Regions from separate parts of the Lysinibacillus sp. 2017 genome, predicted to be linked through region 1. Evidence: a T-box and tRNA genes for the amino acid it is inferred to sense, from the RefSeq annotation. Region 1 holds a T-box; the other regions hold tRNA genes.
The links. The T-box of region 1 lies ahead of argS (arginine--tRNA ligase). A T-box ahead of a tRNA ligase gene usually reads a tRNA of that ligase, here a tRNA-Arg.
Positions count from the first base shown of each region.

Region 2: it encodes a tRNA-Arg, which carries the amino acid that the T-box ahead of argS (arginine--tRNA ligase) is inferred to sense. The anticodon was not compared.
Region 3: it encodes a tRNA-Arg, which carries the amino acid that the T-box ahead of argS (arginine--tRNA ligase) is inferred to sense. The anticodon was not compared.

Region 1 covers NZ_CP029002.1:1,488,498-1,495,194, reverse strand. Annotated here, with positions in the region: gene DCE79_RS06890 (methyl-accepting chemotaxis protein) at 1-891, shown strand, start outside; gene DCE79_RS06885 (GNAT family N-acetyltransferase) at 1,025-1,846, opposite strand; gene argS (arginine--tRNA ligase) at 1,867-3,543, opposite strand; T-box leader at 3,604-3,823, opposite strand; gene DCE79_RS06875 (P-loop nucleotide/nucleoside kinase family protein) at 3,899-4,426, opposite strand; gene DCE79_RS06870 (DUF6434 domain-containing protein) at 4,514-5,083, opposite strand; gene DCE79_RS06865 (LytTR family DNA-binding domain-containing protein) at 5,629-6,078, shown strand; gene DCE79_RS06860 (DUF3021 family protein) at 6,079-6,495, shown strand; gene DCE79_RS06855 (ABC transporter ATP-binding protein) at 6,492-6,697, shown strand, end outside.
Region 2 covers NZ_CP029002.1:3,100,345-3,107,041, reverse strand. Annotated here, with positions in the region: gene clpP (ATP-dependent Clp endopeptidase proteolytic subunit ClpP) at 1,788-2,381, opposite strand; tRNA gene DCE79_RS15160 (tRNA-Arg) at 2,615-2,689, shown strand; gene DCE79_RS15155 (amino acid ABC transporter permease) at 3,501-4,202, shown strand; gene DCE79_RS15150 (amino acid ABC transporter ATP-binding protein) at 4,203-4,925, shown strand; gene DCE79_RS15145 (basic amino acid ABC transporter substrate-binding protein) at 5,077-5,862, shown strand; gene DCE79_RS15140 (gluconate 2-dehydrogenase subunit 3 family protein) at 6,093-6,697, shown strand, end outside.
Region 3 covers NZ_CP029002.1:2,650,175-2,656,871, reverse strand. Annotated here, with positions in the region: gene rph (ribonuclease PH) at 1-481, shown strand, start outside; gene DCE79_RS12945 (XTP/dITP diphosphatase) at 481-1,074, shown strand; gene DCE79_RS12940 (YfcE family phosphodiesterase) at 1,107-1,607, shown strand; tRNA gene DCE79_RS12935 (tRNA-Arg) at 1,761-1,834, shown strand; gene DCE79_RS12930 (hypothetical protein) at 2,266-2,493, opposite strand; gene DCE79_RS12925 (hypothetical protein) at 2,617-3,093, opposite strand; gene DCE79_RS12920 (hypothetical protein) at 3,165-3,410, opposite strand; gene DCE79_RS18545 (hypothetical protein) at 3,431-3,607, opposite strand; gene DCE79_RS12915 (helix-turn-helix transcriptional regulator) at 3,789-4,778, shown strand; gene DCE79_RS12910 (GIY-YIG nuclease family protein) at 4,802-5,356, shown strand; gene DCE79_RS12905 (hypothetical protein) at 5,384-5,590, shown strand; gene DCE79_RS12900 (YhgE/Pip domain-containing protein) at 6,024-6,697, shown strand, end outside.

The DNA.
Region 1 (6,697 bases):
ACTGCTGCTGCTGAACAATTAGCAGCTAGTACAGACGAGGTTACGGTAGCCACGAAAGATATTGCAGAACATATGGAACATATCGCCTCAGCTGGAGGACAAGCTGCTGATACTGGTAATGACTGTGCTATTGCAACGGACGAAAGTGCACAAGGGGTTGGAAGAATTGCAGAAGCAGCTCAAAGCTTGCATTCACAATCTATTGATACGCAATCCATGGCTAATGAAGGTGGTCAAACGCTTCAAACAGCTGAAAAACAAATGGCTGTCATCCAAAAGTCTTCACATGAAACAAGAGAAAGAATTCAACAGTTAAGCAAGCAATCAGCTGAAATTGAAAGCATTACAAAAGTCATTACGGATATTACAGAGCAAACAAACCTTCTTGCACTAAACGCTGCTATTGAAGCTGCTCGTGCTGGGGAACATGGAAAAGGCTTTGCCGTTGTGGCTGATGAAGTTCGAAAACTAGCAGAAGAATCAAAAAGCTCTGCTTCAAAAATTGTTGGGTTAACTTCTCTCATTCAAAAAGATACTAAAGAAGTAGAAGAAAGTGTAAACTTAACTGTACAAAACGTAGACCAGGGCGTTACTTATCTACAAAATGCTCAAGCTTCATTTAGCAATATTGTTGGATCAATTACGGTAATGACCGCCCAAATCCAAGAGGTATCTGCCTCATCGGAAGAAATCTCTGCGAGCACAGAGGAAGTAGCAGCTTCTGTTACAGAAATGGCACAGGCTGCAAATAATGCAGCACAGCAATCTAGTCTTGTTCTAGCTTCTGTAGAAGAGCAAACAGCTACTATGCACGAGATTAACTCTGTTGCTAAATCATTAAGTGAAGGTGCCATGGCAATCCATGAAGAAATAAATCAATTTAAAATTTAATGTAACTTAAAAAAATAAAATTCACTACTTCAAATAGCGCACTCAAAAGGCACCGAGATTTAACTCTCAGTGCCTTTCTTCATTTTTATTATTTATGGCCGCTTTGAAACGATTTTTTTAAATGAACTACATGCTATGAAATTATGAATTTAGTATTTTGCGGCTCATAACGTATCATCGACCAATAACCAATATCCTCAAATCCAAGACGTTTATAGATACTTCCGGCAGCTGGATTATCATAAAACAAACAGATTGTTTTACCTTCTGCCAATAAATCGCTACATAGCTTTTCCATACAACGTGTTGCATATCCTCTTTTTGCATAGCCTGGTCTTGTGCCTACGCCTACAATCATCGCAGATTGTGAGTTTTCTGCCGTAGTTGATGCAGAAGAAACCATGACGCCCTGTTCATCTCGCATCATATATGTACGACCTGTTTTATACTTTTCCGCGCGTTCTCTGCCTTCTACACTAAACGTCCCCGTTGAAAATTCAGGAATTGAGCTTAACATTTCAACATTTTCTGCATACTCAGATGGCTGCAAGTATGATACCTTTTCAAATTGAGTTGTATCCACTTCATAATTCAGTTCTGTACATTTTGCATAATACGTTTCACTGTCCCTTCGAATATCACGGTCAATGAATTTTCGTAAAGGAGCGATTAAATACTGTAGGCCAGATATTTCTATTTGATTTGGATTTTTATTAATAATTTCAGCAAAGCCTGCTACATCATATGCTCCTTCGCTATAAGGAATATAATTTTGATCATATCTTAATAAAATCGCGACTAATTTTTCATCTTCAAATTGACCCCAAAGTTCTTGAATATCTGATTCAAAACCATATGCTTCAATATCACCGATTATAAATAAGTTCTCTGCTGGTTTTATACTTACTAGCGCCATGACAATGTTTCGGTCATCGTTTGTTAATTTCCGTATCATCATTATCCCCCCATATACTATTACATATTTTTTGGAGCTTCTATTCCTAATATTGCTAAACATTCTTGCAAAATCATTGCCACACAATAGCTAAAAATCAATCTACTTTCTTTCATGTCATCTTCGACTAAAATTTTTGTATGTGCGTAATATTTGTTGAAAGCACGAGCTAATTGTAAAGCAAATTTAGCAATTAACGATGGGTCGGCTTGTTCAAAAGCATCGGTCACAATTTGTGGAAAATGATTTAATAACTGAATCGCTGTCCAAGCTTGCTCACCTAATTCATTAATTTGCATAGCTTCTTCCATTTTGAATTGTGCTTTTTCAAGAATAGATGAAATACGTGCAAACGTGTACTGAACATATGGACCAGTTTCTCCTTCAAAATTCATCATTTGTTCTAAAGAAAATTCAATATCATTTAAGCGAAAGTTTTTTAAATCATTAAAGATCACCGCACCGACACCTACTTGCTTTGCCACTATTTCTTTATTCGTCAAACTCGGGTTTTTTTCCTCTATATTCGCTTTAGCTGTTTCAATGGCTTCATTAAGGACATCTTTTAACAAAATGACTCTGCCTTTACGTGTCGACATTTTCTTACCACTTTTTAGCATCATGCCAAAAGGTACATGCTGTAAATTTTCATACCATGTATACCCCATTTTTGAAATGACGTTGAAAAATTGTTTAAAATGTAACGTTTGTTCATTCCCCACTACATAAAATACTTTCGCAGGATCATATTGTTTTTTACGATGGATAGCCGCTGCTAAGTCACGTGTAGCGTAAAGAGTAGCTCCATCCTGCTTTGTAATTAAACATGGTGGCATATTTTCTAACGCTACGACATAAGCACCATCTGATAATGTAAGTAAATTTTTCTGTTGTAGCTCTTCGATAACCAGATGCATTTTATCGTTATAAAACGCTTCCCCGTCGTAAGAATCAAAATGAATATTTAACACATCATAAATCTCTTTGAATTCTTGTAAAGAGGCCTCTTTGAACCACTTCCAAAGTGCCAGTGCTTGTGCGTCATGTTGTTCAAGAGCTTTAAATGCAGCTCGTGCCTGAACATTTAGCTGCTCATCCTCCTCCGCCAGCTCATGAAATTTCACGTATAACTTTAATAGTTCTTGAATTGGTGCGGCTTCAATGGCCTCCTTATTTCCCCATAAATGGTATGCTACAATTAATTTACCAAACTGAGTTCCCCAATCCCCTAAATGGTTGATGCGAATTACATCATAGCCATTTTTCTCTGAAATGTTTGCCAGAGCATTCCCGATTACCGTTGAACGCAAATGCCCCATTGAAAACGGCTTCGCAATATTTGGCGACGAAAAATCCACTACAACATTTTGATGCTGTTTTTCTTTTTGACCATATGCTGATTTAGCATGAAGGATCGTTGAAATCACATTTTGCGTAACGCTCTTTTTGTTTAAGAACAGATTGATATAACCACCAACCACTTGAACTTCTTGAATGAGGTCATTTTCAATTTTGGCTGCGATATCTTGTGCAATTATTTGTGGCGCTTTTCTAAATTTTTTTGCAAGCGTAAAGCAAGGGAAAGCTATATCACCAAGATTTTGGTGCTTCGGTTTTTCTAAGAGCTTCTCAATTTCATTTTGAGTTAATTGATTTTCTAATACAGTTACTAAAATTGCTGCTATTTCTTTATACATTTCATGTTCTCTCCTTGAATTCTTTTATTTTTATCCATAAAAAAACTCCCGTCTCTATGTATAAGAGACGAGAGTATAGTTTCCCGTGGTACCACTCTAGTTGCCACAATCTGTGACCACTTTCCATTGTTAACGAGGTGACTCCCCGGCATTCCCTACTATCATTTCAAGAAGCTTCTCCAAAGTGCGGTTCATTTATGCTCTTTGTACTGGGCTCTCACCATTTCCCAACTCGCTGACCAAATCCCACATAAACTACTCTCTTTTTCTAAGAATTTATATTTGAAAAGCATTATATCCAATAAAATTGAATTGTGTCAATGTTTTTATAATAAACCGCCTACACAAAAAAATATCAGTCCGTAATCACATAACGCATAACATCTTCTATATACGATTCTAAAATATTCGCTGTATTCACAACAATAGAGCCATTAACTAAAGGTTTTTTACTACCTTGAAGTGTCGTGTAAAAATTAGTTTCTGATTGAAATTCAGTAATTTGACTAAGCATCTTTTGTCGACTCTTTAACCGGTGATTGATTTCAGTGAAATCTTCAAGATAGCACTCTATGTATTTATAGTTTGCGTTATACTTTGCAGATAATTTTGTCCCCTTTTCAATCATCTCATCATATAAACACGGGCTATCAAGTATTACGTTCTGCCCAAGGGATAAATGAAAGTCCACCAACGAAAAATCAATATTATATGATATTTTCCCAGCTAATTTCCCATCCATATTAATTTCCTCCATAGAATTCAATAATGCAGTTTTTACGATATCGTGATCAACGATGATACAACCTGTTCTTTTGGCAATTTCACGTGCTAATGTGGATTTTCCAGAGCCAGGAACACCAGACATTTGAATGAAAAACAATGTTCGTATACCCCATTTACATTTGATTTTTTCGGCTTTCCACACTTTTCTGAGTACTAAAATAACAAGGTTTTTCAAATACTAAGGTTATTTATTGGATTCATATTTGTTGCTTCCAGGCAATTTCTTGATTTCATTCCATTCTTCTATCGCTTTTTCACGACTGATTCCTTGATTTTTAGGGTCTGCAAAAAAGTCGCGAATGAATTGGTTATATTCGAATTGAGGTGCAATTTTTTTCTTGTACGAAGGGTTTTTCTTGAGTTCCTCTTCCTCATACCAAGCATTTACAACATGACGATAAGTCTTTCCAACGTTATTTTTAAAGTAGTTTTGAATATAAGTAGAAAAGTGGAATTTAGGGATTACTGTCTTAAAGAACGCTCTTACATCTTGACTACAACGATGGTTTTCTGTAATAACTGTATTCAAACTTAAATCTATTTGTGGTTCTACGTTCTTATTTACACTTGATTTTCTGATAGACTTTTTTATTTCCCCCGTCAGAAGAAATGTTTCGATTCTAACAAAAATTTCTATTTTAGAGCCAGAAGTACTTATTCCATTTTCTTTACAAAATGATTGTAATTCCTCTTTTAACCAATAGTAATCTCTAAAACTTTCTATACTAATATCTTTTGTTAAATTAGGTCTCACAAAACACACCCCCGTTTACAACTTTTTCCATTGTAGAACAAACGTTTATTTTTATCAAATCAATTAATTTCACAACCAACAAATAGCAAATAAATATTGCCGTTTCTTCATTTGTAAAACAAAGAAATATTTCAACCTAGGAAGTAATTTTTATTTTCCAGGAAATAATTTAGAATTTTCAAATAATTGAATGTTTCTTGTGTTTGTTCACCATTTGGAACACGCTAAAATTATTGAGTGAATAGTAAATAAAAATAGCCTTCAAAATCAATACCATCAATTTGTACTTTTGATCAGTTACATCTATTTTAAAGAATAGGAAATTGTTTGAAAACATAAATGCAAGTACCCCTTTTTACTCCATTTTTCAAAATTGTACATTATGTATCGAAAATATCGTTTTCTAAGTTACAATTAAGTAGATTTAAACATTTCTCCTTATATACCATTTATTACCGTTTAATTAACCATTTTAACCACTTACATACAAAAACCATTGAGGTTTTATATTCGATGATAAACTCAACGTAAGAAAGGAGCTCCATATGAAAGTCCATTTGCATATCGAAAACGAGCGCCAAGAAATCGAAGTGCATATCCATGCACCACTATATGATGACAATGTGAAACAGCTCATGAAAAAAATAAACAATACACAACTGGAAAATCTTATTGGTTACTTGAATACAGATATCCATCTACTCAAACCGCAAGAAATTTTCACGATTTTTACTGAAGATGGCAAAGTCTACCTTCAAACAGATGAAGAAGAGTTTGAGGCAAAAAATAAATTATATGAATTAGAGGAACGCTTCAGCTCAGCCTTTATACGTGTCAACAAATCGATGCTCGTCAATCTCAATAAAATCGTTTCCATTCAATCGAAAGTGCTTGGCAACCCACAAATAGTGTTATCAAACGAAGCGACAGTACCTGTAAGTCGAAATTATTTTAAATTACTTAAAGAAGCACTTGGATTAGGGAGGGAAAAGTAGATGAGAAACTTTTTAATTAGCTGTTTCGTAAGTGTTTTCACATCCTATTTCACCATTGCATTAATTTCTTTTAGAGAGCCCACTGCATTATGGGCTGGTGATGAACTAATAGAGGAATTTTTATTAGCACTAGCTTTAGGTCTCATGATTGGCTGCGCAAACAATATATTTAAGTTAAATCAATGGCCTTACATTGCTGTTTTAGCCGTTCACTATATTATCGTTGTTTCATCTGCTTTCACAATCGGCATTTTTGGCAGTTGGTTTTCAATGGAACAACCGATGACCATTGTTGCATTATTCATTCGAATTACTATCATTTATATCATTGTATGGCTATTTATTTTAATGACACAAAAAAAAGACATTAAACGTATGAATGAAATCTTACAAGAAAGTCGAGGCGAGCAAGAATGACTTATGCGATTAAAGTTCAAGACTTAAAAAAGCAGTACGGTAATGTTACAGCTGTAAAGGGAATCAGTTTTTCAGTAAAAAAGGGATCATTTTTTGCATTTTTAGGAAGCAATGGTGCCGGTAAGTCGACAACGATTGAAATACTATGCACGTTACTTGAAAAAACGAGTGGTGATGTAGTGATCAATGGACACACACTAGG
Region 2 (6,697 bases), 1.6 Mb from region 1:
TGTCAGAGCTAGTCATCTTCTAATAGAGATGTAATTAAAGTATATCGGGTTTTGGCAGGCTGGGCGCCCAGAGTCGCAAAGATATGTTGCACATATCTGTACGACTCTTCTTTGCGCCTTGGGCTAGGCCTGCCAAATCAAAGTGTAATCCATTCTGTTTTTGCATGTATTCGGGTGCGGCGCTGTTGACGAGCAAAGGCGCCGTTTTTCTTTAAAGCGAGTCCGTTGAATTTGATAGAGCAAGGGGATTGTTAGAGCTAGTCAAATTCTAATAAATGTTCTATTAAGGTGTTTCGTATTTTGGCAGGCGACCGCATATCAGCAGCAGGGTCACGTGGTACGTGTCCCTACTACTGATACTGTTGCGGTATGCTAGGCCTGCCAAATCAAAGGATAGTCCATTCTACTTTTACTTGAATTCGGGGGTGGCGCTGTTGGCGAGCAAAGGCGCCGTTTACTTTTAAAACGAGTCCGTTAAATTTTATGGGTTGAAGGGATTGTCAGAGCTAGTCATCTTCTAATAGAGATGTAATTAAAGTGTATCGGGTTTTGGCAGGCTGGGCGCCCAGAGTCGCATAGATATGTTGCACATATCTGTACGACTCTTCTTTGCGCCTTGGGCTAGGCCTGCCAAATCAAAGTGTAATCCATTCTACTTTTGCTTGTATTCAGGGGCGGCGCTGTTGACGAGCAAAGGCGCCGTTTTTCTTTAAAGCGAGTCCGTTGAATTTGGTGGGTTGAAGGTATTGTCAGAGCTAGTCATCTTCTAATAGAGATGTTATGAAAGTGTATCGTATATTGGCAGGCTGGGCGCCCAGAGTCGCAAAGATATGTTGCACATATCTTTACGACTCTTCTTTGCGCCTTGGGCTAGGCCTGCCAAATCGAAGTGTAATCCATTATGCCTTTGCATGTATTCAGGGGCGGCGCTGTTGGCGAGCAAAGGCGCCGTTTACTTTTAAAGCGAGTCCGTTGAGTTAAGTGTGAAAGGGACTGTCACAGATTCTCTTTTTGTAAAGGGATGAATATATGGATAGATAGGGTTCAATAGTTGTCAAAGCCTTCAAATTCTATAATGGCTAGATAAATGAGTTCACAGTATTTAGATGTTTTAAATAAATACATTGTGATTTCCCCTACTTTATAAAAAGGGTTCACCCTATTAGAAGACTGGCGCCTACCACTGTAAGCGCCAGCACGTGAATACAAGCAAAAGGAAAATGGATACACCCTTATATTGGCAGGTCTTTCACGAAGCACAAAGGCGAGTCGTACAGGCATGTGCAACATGGCTGTGCGGCTTGCGTGCGAAGAACCTGCCAAAAAGACTACACCTGAATAACCTTTTCATTAGAAGACCGAAAGAGGCTTTGTGAATGTGTGCTGCACCCGTCCAAACGAAACACCCGAGTCACCCCTATAACAAAGGATGAATTCACTATGATAAACCCTACTGTATAAAAAGATTCACCCAATAAAAAGACTGGCGCCTACCACTGTAAGCGCCAGCACGTGAATACAAGTAAAGGGAAAATGGATACACCAAATATTGGCGGGTCTTTAAACTCCTTCTATATAGTCTATTAAATTGTGACTGTCGCTTCGCTTTCGTCACAAAGATAATGTCACAACAAACGGATTGTGACATTATCTTGCCTGTGCGGCTTGCGTGCGAAGAACCTGCCAAATGACTATGCCCGAATCATCTCTTCATTAAAAAATGGATTCATTTACATAAATAAAAAAAGCATGTAGAAAATGAATTTCTACATGCCTTTGAAAAAATATTATTTTTTTTGTGGGCTACGATCGTAAATTTTATCGATTAAACCATACGCTTTTGCTTGCTCAGCACTCATGAAGTTATCACGGTCTGTGTCGCGAGCTAATGTTTCGTAATCTTGACCAGAATTTTCAGCCATGATACGGTTTAATTTTTCACGTAAGTATAAAATACGACGTGCTGCAATTTCGATTTCAGTCGCTTGACCTTGTGCGCCACCAAGTGGTTGGTGAATCATTACTTCTGCATTTGGTAAAGCAATACGTTTACCTTTTGCACCAGCAGAAAGTAAGAATGCGCCCATTGAAGCAGCCATACCAATACAAATTGTTGATACATCTGGTTTGATGAAGTTCATTGTATCGTAGATGGCCATACCAGAAGTAATCGAACCACCTGGAGAGTTGATGTAAAGGTGAATATCTTTTTCTGGATCTTCAGCTTCTAAAAATAAAAGCTGTGCAACGATTGAGTTGGCAACATTGTCATCGATTGCGCTACCTAATAAAATGATGCGGTCTTTTAATAAACGTGAATAAATGTCATAAGCACGTTCACCGCGGTTTGTTTGTTCAATAACTGTAGGAATTAAGTTCATTGAAAAAATCCTCCCTTTGTTAGAGCCTATATTCGTATACTTATGCTGAAATTGGAAAGTACTTCAGCTGTAAACCTATAATACACGTATTAGTCAAGGATGGTCAAATATAAACTCTGATATTCAAGGTTGAAAAATGTGTTGTTTATTCTGTATAATGGGTAAGTCGCTTAAATAAGTAAGAAGTTCATATGAAGGTATGTTTGTATAGTTTATTTAATATACTTTATAACGTCCTCGTAGTGTAATGGATAACACGCAAGATTCCGATTCTTGTAATGGGGGTTCGATTCCCCCCGAGGGCACCATAATTTTAAACGACACGACAAATTCAACAATAGATTTTAATGGTATGCCACATCTACCTCACACGGTATTTTATACACTTTTTTACTCCACACTTATAATTTTCCCATTCTTTTACAAAATAAACCAAATAAATTGTACTTAAGCTTTCAAAACTAAATATTTCTTTATTTTATGAGAGAATTATAAGAAATAATACTTGATAAATGACGTGAGAATTAGTAAATTAATAAATGTTGTAATTTATTGCGAACTGCGTCGAGAGTTCTTTTTTAGGAATGAAAATCGATTGCATGTTTTGCCTATAAAATCATGTCCTTTGATGGGCACCATTTTACTGTCTTAATATATTTATATACCAATTGTAGAAGTAGTAATACGTACTATTGTCTACAATGGGAAATGAAGTTATATTGGGGTAAAAAGAATCACTGTACCGTTTCTTTTTACCCCAAAGTCATTTCTTGTGAAATCTAAAATAATAAATTCAAGAGTACTACACGTATGGAAATGACGGGTAGTGCTTTTTTTGTGCATAAATATTCGATTACATCTTTTGGTAATCTGCTTATTTATGAATAATTATTAATAAAAACATGAAAAATACGCTAATTAGTAAATAAAAATTCACTATTATGAAATAATAATCATTATTTAGAAAATTAAATCTTGTATATTAAATGCGAAATTAATATAATGAAATAAGCTAATAGTAATTCAGTTAAGCTTTTATATCTTGAAGCCCTTTAATACTTTAGTATAGTAAATTGGAATTTTATAAAGAAATAAAAATAAATGATTGGAGGGTTTCAGATGGAGATTTTTGATTTTTTTCATTGGGAAATGATCTGGAACTACCGTGAACTGTATGCAAAAGGCTTACTCGTAACAATTGGATTAACAGCATGTGGTTATATTGGTGGGATTATTTTGGGTCTATTTTTAGGATTAGGCCAAGTTTCACAGAAAAAGTGGATCTACTGGCCAGCTAAAATTTACGTAGACTTATTTCGTGGAACGCCAATGCTGGTGCAATTACTATTAATACATTTAGCGGTCATTCCGACTATTTTCGGACATGGTTTGGGCTGGTGGATATCTGGGATTGTTGGACTAATCTTAAATAGTGCGGCATACAATGCAGAAATTTTCCGTGCAGGGATTCAGTCCATTGATAAAGGGCAAATGGAAGCAGCACGCTCACTTGGTTTAACACATTCCCAAGCGATGCGTAAAGTCATTTTGCCACAAGCATTTCGTCGCATGATTCCTCCGTTAGGTAATGAGTTTATCGCCCTATTAAAGGACTCATCACTAGTTACGATTATTGCTGGGGCAGACATTTTATATGTAAGTAAAATTGTAGCAGGTACATATTATCGATTTTGGGAGCCGTATTTATTCGCAGCATTCCTTTATTTAATCTTAACGTATTCGGCCTCAAAGGTTATTACGCTTATTGAAAGAAAAGTCGATATCAATTACAACCCAAGAAAGAAAAAGGAGCGTGCTTAAATGATTAAGGTTGAAAATTTACATAAGCATTTTGGCAAGCTCGAAGTGTTAAAAGGAATTGATTACGAAATTCATGAAAAGGAAGTTGTCTGTGTTATCGGTCCGTCGGGTTCAGGTAAAAGTACATTCCTTCGTTGCATGAATTTACTAGAAGAAGTAACAGATGGTGCCATTTACATTGAAGGCGTCAAGATTAATGATCCAAAATCAAATATTAATGATATCCGTACAGAAGTAGGCATGGTGTTCCAACAATTTAACCTGTTTCCGCATATGTCGGTCATCGATAATATTACAATGGCCCCGATGCAAATTCGTAAATTAAATAAAGCAAATGCAAAAAAGCTTGCAATAGAATTATTAGAAAAAGTGGGTTTGCGTGAAAAAGCGGATAATTACCCGCAACAGCTTTCAGGTGGCCAGCAGCAACGTGTTGCTATAGCTCGAGCACTTGCGATGAAGCCGAAAATTATGTTATTTGACGAGCCTACTTCAGCCCTTGATCCAGAAATGGTAAAAGAGGTTTTAGACGTAATGAAAAACCTGGCAAAAGAAGGGATGACGATGGTTGTTGTCACACATGAAATGGGCTTTGCACGTGAAGTAGGCGATCGTGTATTGTTTATGGATGGTGGCTATATCGTTGAACAAGGACATCCAGAAGATCTTTTCGGTAACCCACAAAGTGAGCGTACAAAAGCCTTTTTAGGAAAAGTATTATAACGAACGAAGAAAGACGGTCTTACGGAAGAGGTAAATGAGTGAGATTGTCCTTTCATATAGTAGGAATTCCGAATATTGAAATTTAATATTGTATTTTTATTAGTTAATATGTATAATTATAAAAAGTTAAACAGAGGGGGATTTATGAATGATGAAAAAAAATAATGTATTTATGTTAATGCTTGTATTGGCATTATCGGTAGTTTTAGCTGCATGTGGTACGTCGGAGGACAATACTTCAGGTGCTGAAGGCGACAAAGGCTTTTCAAAATTATCAGTTGGTACAGAAGCCACATTCGCACCATTTGAATCGATGACTGACAAGGGTGAAATCGTTGGGATAGATGTAGATGTCATGAATGCAATCGGTGCAGAAGTGGATGCTGAAGTTGAATTTAAAAATGTAGGTTGGGAGCCAGTATTCCAACAAGTAACGAATAAAGAATTAGACTTAGGGGCATCTGGTATTACAATTACAGAAGAGCGTAAAAAGACATTTGATTTTACAGATCCATACTATGAAGCAACATTAATGATTGTTGTAAAAGAAGATTCACCGATTAAAACATTAGATGAATTAAAAGACAAAAAAATATCTGTACAAATAAATACAACAGGTCATGAAGCTGCAAAAGATTTACAAGGAATTACGAGCACAAATATTTTAGCATATGAGAATCAACCTATTGCATTCCAAGAAGTAATTAATGGAACAGCAGCGGCTTCTATTGGTGACAATGCCGTTGTGTTAGAATACTTAAAAAACAATCCGAAATCTGGTTTAAAAGCAATTGAATCAGATCAGTTTGAAAAAGAGTATTACGGATTTATGGTGAAAAAAGGAAACAAAGAATTACTTGATCTTTTAAACGAAGGTCTTAAGAAAATTAAAGAAAACGGGAAGTTAGAAGAAATTACTGGTCAAAAAATCGATTAATTGACAGTATATTTCCAATAAACATCTTAATAGTGACTAGAAAAAATCCGTCTTGCACAAATTTGCAGGACGGATTTTTTTGTTGATTTTACAAGGTCAAATGAATAGAAAGAAAAAATAGATGAATATTTAATGCAAACAATAGAAATAATGGATAAAAAGGTATTCATTCACTGCTGAAATGAATGATTATTTTTATTAAGTAAGAGATTAAAAATAGGAGGGAAATTATGGACGAGGGAAAAGAAAAGATTTTAGATAAAAAGTCGTCGAGACGTTCATTTTTAAAGAATTCTGGTATTGCAGTGGGAGGGCTAGTACTAGGTGGTACGTTAGGGTCTCTTTTCACAAATAAAAACGGAACTCAAGGACCAGTCACTACAACGCAGAATGGAGGACAACCTGATTTTACAGAAGCCTTACAGTTCTTTCGCCGCACATCCGATTTCGATACGATTGCCGCTGCAATGGATGTGATTTATCCAGAAGATTCAAACGGTCCTGGTGCAATCGCCCTTAATGCACCTTACTTCTTAGACAAACAATTGGCAGGTCAATGGGGTACGAATACGTATGAATATCGAAAAGAGCCATTCCAAGAGGGCCATACACCATTAACGAATGGGGCTATTTTTATCGAAGGTGCGCGGAAGCTTAAAGAACTTGCAAAAAGCGAGTATGATGCGAGTAGTTTTACGGAATTAGACGAAGAACAAAAAATTGCGATTTTACAAAAGCTTGAAGCGGGTGAAGTTGAAATGAATTTAATCTCCTCTTCTGCATTTTTCGGTTTATTGCGGAATGTAACTTTACAAGGATGCTTCTGTGATCCTTT
Region 3 (6,697 bases), 1.2 Mb from region 1:
TCAACGTCTAATTGGCCGTGCATTACGTGCGGTAGTAGATTTAGATACACTTGGTGAAAAAACTGTGTGGATTGACTGTGATGTCATTCAAGCAGATGGTGGTACACGTACTGCTTCCATTACAGGCGCTTTCGTTGCGATGACTCAAGCAATCGCAAAATTAGCACAAGAAAAACCTTTCGCTAAATTCCCTGTAACTGATTTCCTAGCAGCAACAAGTGTTGGTAAATTAGCAGAAATTGGTGCTGCATTAGACTTAAACTACATTGAAGATTCTGCTGCAGAAGTTGATATGAATGTCGTGATGACAGGCTCTGGTCAATTTGTGGAATTACAAGGGACAGGCGAGGAAGCTACTTTCTCACGCGCTGAACTCAATGAATTATTAGATTTAGGTGAAGCAGGTATTGCGCAGCTAATTACCATTCAGAAAGAAGCATTAGGTGAGTTAGCAGCATTCGTTGGAAAGGTGGAAGCCTAATGAAACAAGTAGTCATTGCCACGAAAAATAAAGGCAAAGCAAAAGACTTTGAAGCATTATTCAATCCATTCGGCTATGAAGTCGTGACAATGTTCGAGGTGGCACCTGATTTAGAAATCGAAGAAACAGGTACGACATTTGAAGAAAATGCGATTTTAAAAGCAGAAACTTTAGCGAATTTACTAGGTAAAATCGTAATCGCTGATGATAGCGGTTTAATGGTCGATGCATTAAACGGTGAACCAGGCGTATATTCAGCTCGTTACGCAGGTGACCATGATGATGAAGCGAACATGGTAAAACTGTTGGCAAACATGAAAGATGTGCCTGAGGAAGCGCGTACAGCACGTTTTTGCTGTGCATTAGCTATCGCTGGACCAAATATGGAAACAAAAACAGTATTCGGTACATGCGAAGGTGTCATCGCACATGAGAAGAAGGGGACAAATGGTTTCGGCTATGACCCAGTATTCTATGTGCCAGCATTAGAAAAACATATGGCAGAGCTTTCTGCTGACGATAAAGGCGCCATTTCTCACCGTGGGAATGCCATTCGTAAATTAGCGTTACAATTAGCGGAATTATTGAAGTAATCTTTTAGTAAAATAATGAATGAGGTGACGGTATGAAACTATTAGTAATGAGTGATACGCATGGTGACGTGGAAGTGATTGAACGTGTAAAGGGTTATCATCCAGACGCTGCTAAGATGATTCATTGCGGGGATAGTGAATTACCGTACAATCATTCTGCCATGCAAGGCTTAGAGCGCGTCAAGGGCAACTGTGATCACGACAGCAACTATTTAGAGGAGATTGTGTTCCAAGTAGGCGAAGAGCGTGTATACGTGACGCATGGCCATCTGTATGAGGTGAAAACGTCGCCGATGAAACTTGTGTACCGTGCAAAAGAACTTGGTGCAACGATTGTATGCTTTGGTCATTCGCATATATTAGGCGCGGAATATATTGATGATATTTTCTTTGTAAATCCAGGTAGCTTACTGAAGCCAAGACGTATTAAAGAAAAATCTTTCGTGACGATTACTATTTCTAAAACACATTTCATTTTGGATTGCTATGATGAAAATAATGATTTGATCGAGCAAATGTTCATTGAACGATAGGTGATAGTTTGTTTAGTTGAATCGAGCAGGTTATTAGCTGGAATTATTATTTTACCCAAATAATGATTTTTATTTAAAAAGCTGTTGACTTTCAAGTTCTGCTAGCATATAATAAAAATTGTCTTTACTACCAGATAGTTAGTAAAAAACATTGTCTCAGTAGCTCAGCTGGATAGAGCAACGCCCTTCTAAGGCGTCGGTCGGGGGTTCGAATCCCTCCTGGGACATCAATAATTCGAGAAGCACTTTGCGTATATGCAAAGTGTTTTTTGTTTTGTAAAGTATAGAAGAATCATCAAATTAAAGGTGTTTATCTTGGAGAGGCGTTTTTAGATATCCCTTTTTAATATAATAAAGGCCAGTATAAATAGAATTGATTGAATGGAATTTAAAGGATTGATAAAACTGTTATTATATATCACTACTTTTTAGTGCAAATTGCAGTTTATTTTCAACTTTATGTTTACATCTGGTGCGGTATTTTGTCAGATAGAAGAAGTTTGAACTAATAGAAAAGCGTTACAAATCCTTTGTTATCAAAGATCGTAACGCTTTCTTTTTTTGGGGGAACGTTATTTTGAATATGATTGTATATATTAAATCTATGTATTAATAGTACTCGATGTTGTTTTAAAGATGCACTAATTCTTACTCAATACTATCTATATAGCATAACGATTAATGCAATAACACCAACTAAAAAGGGGATAGTGAAGGCAATTACGTTGCGTTTCTCCCCTTTTTTATAAGACCCATACGCTAACATTAAAAATGTAATCCCAAAGAAAAAATACATGATTGGCTGGAACTTTAAATCTCCTGTAATAACACCATGTAGACCAAATGCAACGGCAAAAACTATAGAAATATAAGATATTAACTTCAAGAGCTTAATCCTCCTAGCTAATCAGTTCAAATTCATATTTAACATTGTATCATTTATTTATAACGCTAAAGTTATCAAAATTACATTTGAGAACACAATTAGCCAAAGTCCCGTTTACCTTAATTAATTAGTTAATATCAAATAGTAGGATTTTACATCTTGTAATAAACTACTTAGATCAAATGATGCTTTGAAGGCAATATATAGTGCAATACCTGCTAACATAGTTATAACAATAGCGCTATCTTTAAGCATTTTTCTATTTTTCTTATAAAGGATAAGCGTTGTTATAATAATTATTAATAAGTATGATACCGATGTAATTAGTTTTACCGATACCAATTTACTATCATTTACAGCATTCATGTAATTTACTAAATCATCTTGATTGGCAGTACTCTCTTCGATAATAGATATATCTCCTTTGTAGCCAACCTTCCAAGAAAAATTATTTTGTTCTTTTAATACGGTGTACTCATAACCAAAAGATTGTTCATCACTAATAATCCCTGAATATTCCTGTGTGTCTTCCTCAGCTTGGGTGCAAGCAGATAAAATTAAGGTGAAGCTAAATAACATTAGCAGAATATATTTTTTCAATTTAATTCCTCCCGTCTTTCGATAAATTCATTTTAACCTCATTCAACAAAAGGGTGCTTATCTACAGTATATCAAGAAGTAGTATTTAATTGATTTAAATAGTTAAATAGCCTTCTCCAATTAGGACGGATGCCATTACGAAAGAATTCAAGTGCTAAAAAGTTGTACCAGTCAAAACCAATATGGTGGCTGACAAACAACAAGCTTGCCCATACCAACCATTTAAGCTCACTCATTGAACGAAAAAAACATCCATCAAAAAAGGTACTACGAGCGATTCCCGTAGTACCTTTTGTTTTAATTGATTGAAATCCCATAAAATCTCGTCCATTCCATCTTATTTTAATAATTTTGTCAATCGTATTTTCACCTTACACTTACCACAAAGGTGTTTCTTCTGCATATTTTGCATTCGTTTCCACTCCATCGGCGTTAAGGCATCGCCGAACTTTTCCGATTTAATTAACTTTCCACAAGCGTCACAAAATACTAAACGAATTTGAGGTAATGGCATTTTGTTCTCTCCTTTTAGTTACGTAATAGTAACTGTTTATCATCCAATAATATCCATATAGTGGTATAATGTTGTGAGATGAATGAATACTATTAATTGTTTGCACAGTTTGATAATACATATTCGATTGGTCATTATACGTCCAATTAAAAAGCTAGTATTACTATATCGAGGTGATCCAATGAATGAAGAGAGACAAGATCAAATTAGTCGGATTCTTTCGATGTATGATCGTTTGAAAAATGGGCAAAGTCTTGTGAAAAAAGAAGAGGCCGATCGCTATCAAAAGAGTGAAAAGTCTATTCAACGAGATATTGCAAGCATTCGAGAGTTTTTAGAAACTGAAAAACAAAATGAATTTTTGGAATACGATTATTCCAAAAAAGCCTATGTATTCGAAACGGAACAACCTTCTTGGTTAAGCAATGAAGAAATTTTTGCCATTTTGAAGGTGTTAATTGAATCGCGTGCATTTCCAAAGCATGAAATGGATTTCATCATTAAAAAGCTAACACAGCTTGCACAAAAGGAAGAACAAGCAACAATCAAGAAAATGATGCAAAATGAAAAGCATTTGTATGTCGAACTGAATCACAAAAGAGATTTGTTCCCTATGCTTTGGCAGCTTTCACTAGCAATCCAAGCGAAAAAGGTCATTTCCATGCATTATATACGTGAATTTGATCAGCAGGCAAATGAGCGAATGGTTAAGCCAGTAGGTATTATTTTCTCGGAATATTATTTTTACTTAATTGCCTATTCGGTGAAGACAGATTTTGATTTTCCAACGATTTACCGAATTGATCGGATTCAACAGTTTCAGCCAACATCGATTTCGTTTCCAGTGCCATACCAAGAGCGTTTTCAAGAAGGAGAATTCCGCAAGCGTGTGCAGTTTATGTACACGGGCGAATTATTAACCATCAAATTCCGTTTTACAGGCGCTTCGCCACAAGCGGTTCTTGATCGACTACCGACTGCGAAAGTCATAAAAAAGAGCGACGATGGCCTGATTTACGAAGCTGAAGTATTTGGTAAGGGTATTAAGATGTGGCTCCTTAGTCAGGGAGAGCATGTGGAAGTGCTAGAGCCGGTTGCTTTTCGAGAGGAAATTCAATCGAGTATAGAAAAAATGCTTGGGTTGTATATCCATACAAAGCAGTTGAAGTAATAAATGTATAGGAGTGAGTAGAGATGGGACTTAAAGATATTTTAGGGAAACTTGCAAAAAGAGCAATTGAAGAAGCACCAAACTTAATGGCAAAGGCCGCTGCTGAGGCATCTAAAAGACAAGTGGAGTTTGAAAAGCGTTCACCTTCGAATTCATCTAGCTTTCGACAGAAGCAAGGTGAAAAAACGTATGGCGGATTTACACTAGACCAGTGGGACAAGCGCTGGATGCGACTTGGCAAGCTGGAGGATTTAACGGTTGAAAATTTAAAACCATATAACAAATCAATTGGATTATATAAGGCTACGGAAAATGGAACAGTTAAATATATTGGTCGTGCGATTGAATATAACAACGGCGGATTTCGAAAGCGCTTACGAGATTATGTGCGACCAAGTGATAGCGGCCGAACGCATCAGTCTGGTCAAAGTATGAAAGCCAATGCAGTGAACTTAGTGATTTCCATATTAATTGTTGGCAATTCAGCGGCCCAAGTGGAAACAGTGAAAGAATTAGAAAAAGCAATGATTCAGCGATACGGAAGTGTTTCTGAAATATGGAATGTACAGAGAAACTAAATTTTTTAAAAATGATGAGGTGAAAAAGTGACAACGAAATTAACAAACCCAAATACAAAGATTTGTGCGATGTGTCGCCATTGGAATGGTCCAGTGGGCGGACTCCAAGTAAAACCTCGTGTCAATTCACCAAACTTTTTCAACTTTGATCCAAACGAAAAGCAAACATGCTACAAGCATCACTTTGTCCGCGCGGCTTGGACTTCTTGTACGGGTTGGGAGAAGAGGTACTAAAAAGGAATTAATTATAAAATAAATTATTTATGAATTTCAAGAAGAAATGAATAATTAAAAAGCATCAAATAGCTATGATTTATTTAATCGCGCTATCTGATGCTTTTTATATTGAGATCAAGAATGGAAACAAAATTAAATTAATTGTCTCTTCGTAATTTAAAATACAATAGTTATAACTCTTTACTTCGTTAACGCTAACTTAAATTATACAAATATAACTCCTTAAAAAGCATTCCCTTGCTCTAATCACTAATAATTGCCCAAATACCCACAATATAAAATGAATAATATGTATTCCCTACAACAATCTCATAAAAATGATCAAACCTTTAGCCCTTTACTTTTCTGGAATAATAATTTAAACTATTTAAAGTTAAGTACTCTAATTTGAGTACTTTTGAAAAAGCTACTCAAGAAGGGAACTATTATATTGAAATTTAAAGAGTTTTTAAAATTACAGGGTGTGACGGCGTCGATCTTTATGGGCGTATTTTATGCTGTAGCGATGCTATGCATTTTCTTATTAGGGTACACAGCATTACCAGGAAACATGGACGATCTGAAAATTGCGATTATTAATGATGACGCGGGAGAATCAGGTACACAAATCGCGGGTCAGTTAACAGAAAGCTTACCATTTAAAACGATTGATACGGATATAACAAATAAAGAAGCATTAGAAGAATTAGGGGATAATAAGTACGCATTAGTTATTCATATTCCTGAAAACTTTACAGCTAACGCACAAAAGGGTGAATCAGCTCAAATTGACTTTACAGTAAACGAAGCTTCAGCAACAATGGTTTCTTCTTCAATGAAAGTAATTGTAACAGAAATTAACAATCAATTAAGTGCAAGCTTCTCAACACAAACAGCTAAAGGTATATTAATGAACTTTAACTTACCTGAAGAACAAGCGAATGCAATGGCAGAACAAATTGACCAAGCTTATGTAGGGAACTACGTAATCATGAACGATGTGCCAGATGGAATGCACAATAACATGTTACCTATGTTCTTAACAATGGCTTGTTACGTAGGTGCAATGATCGCAGCAATGCAAATCGTACAAGCATTCAGATTCAGCCGCGGCAAAGCATCAAA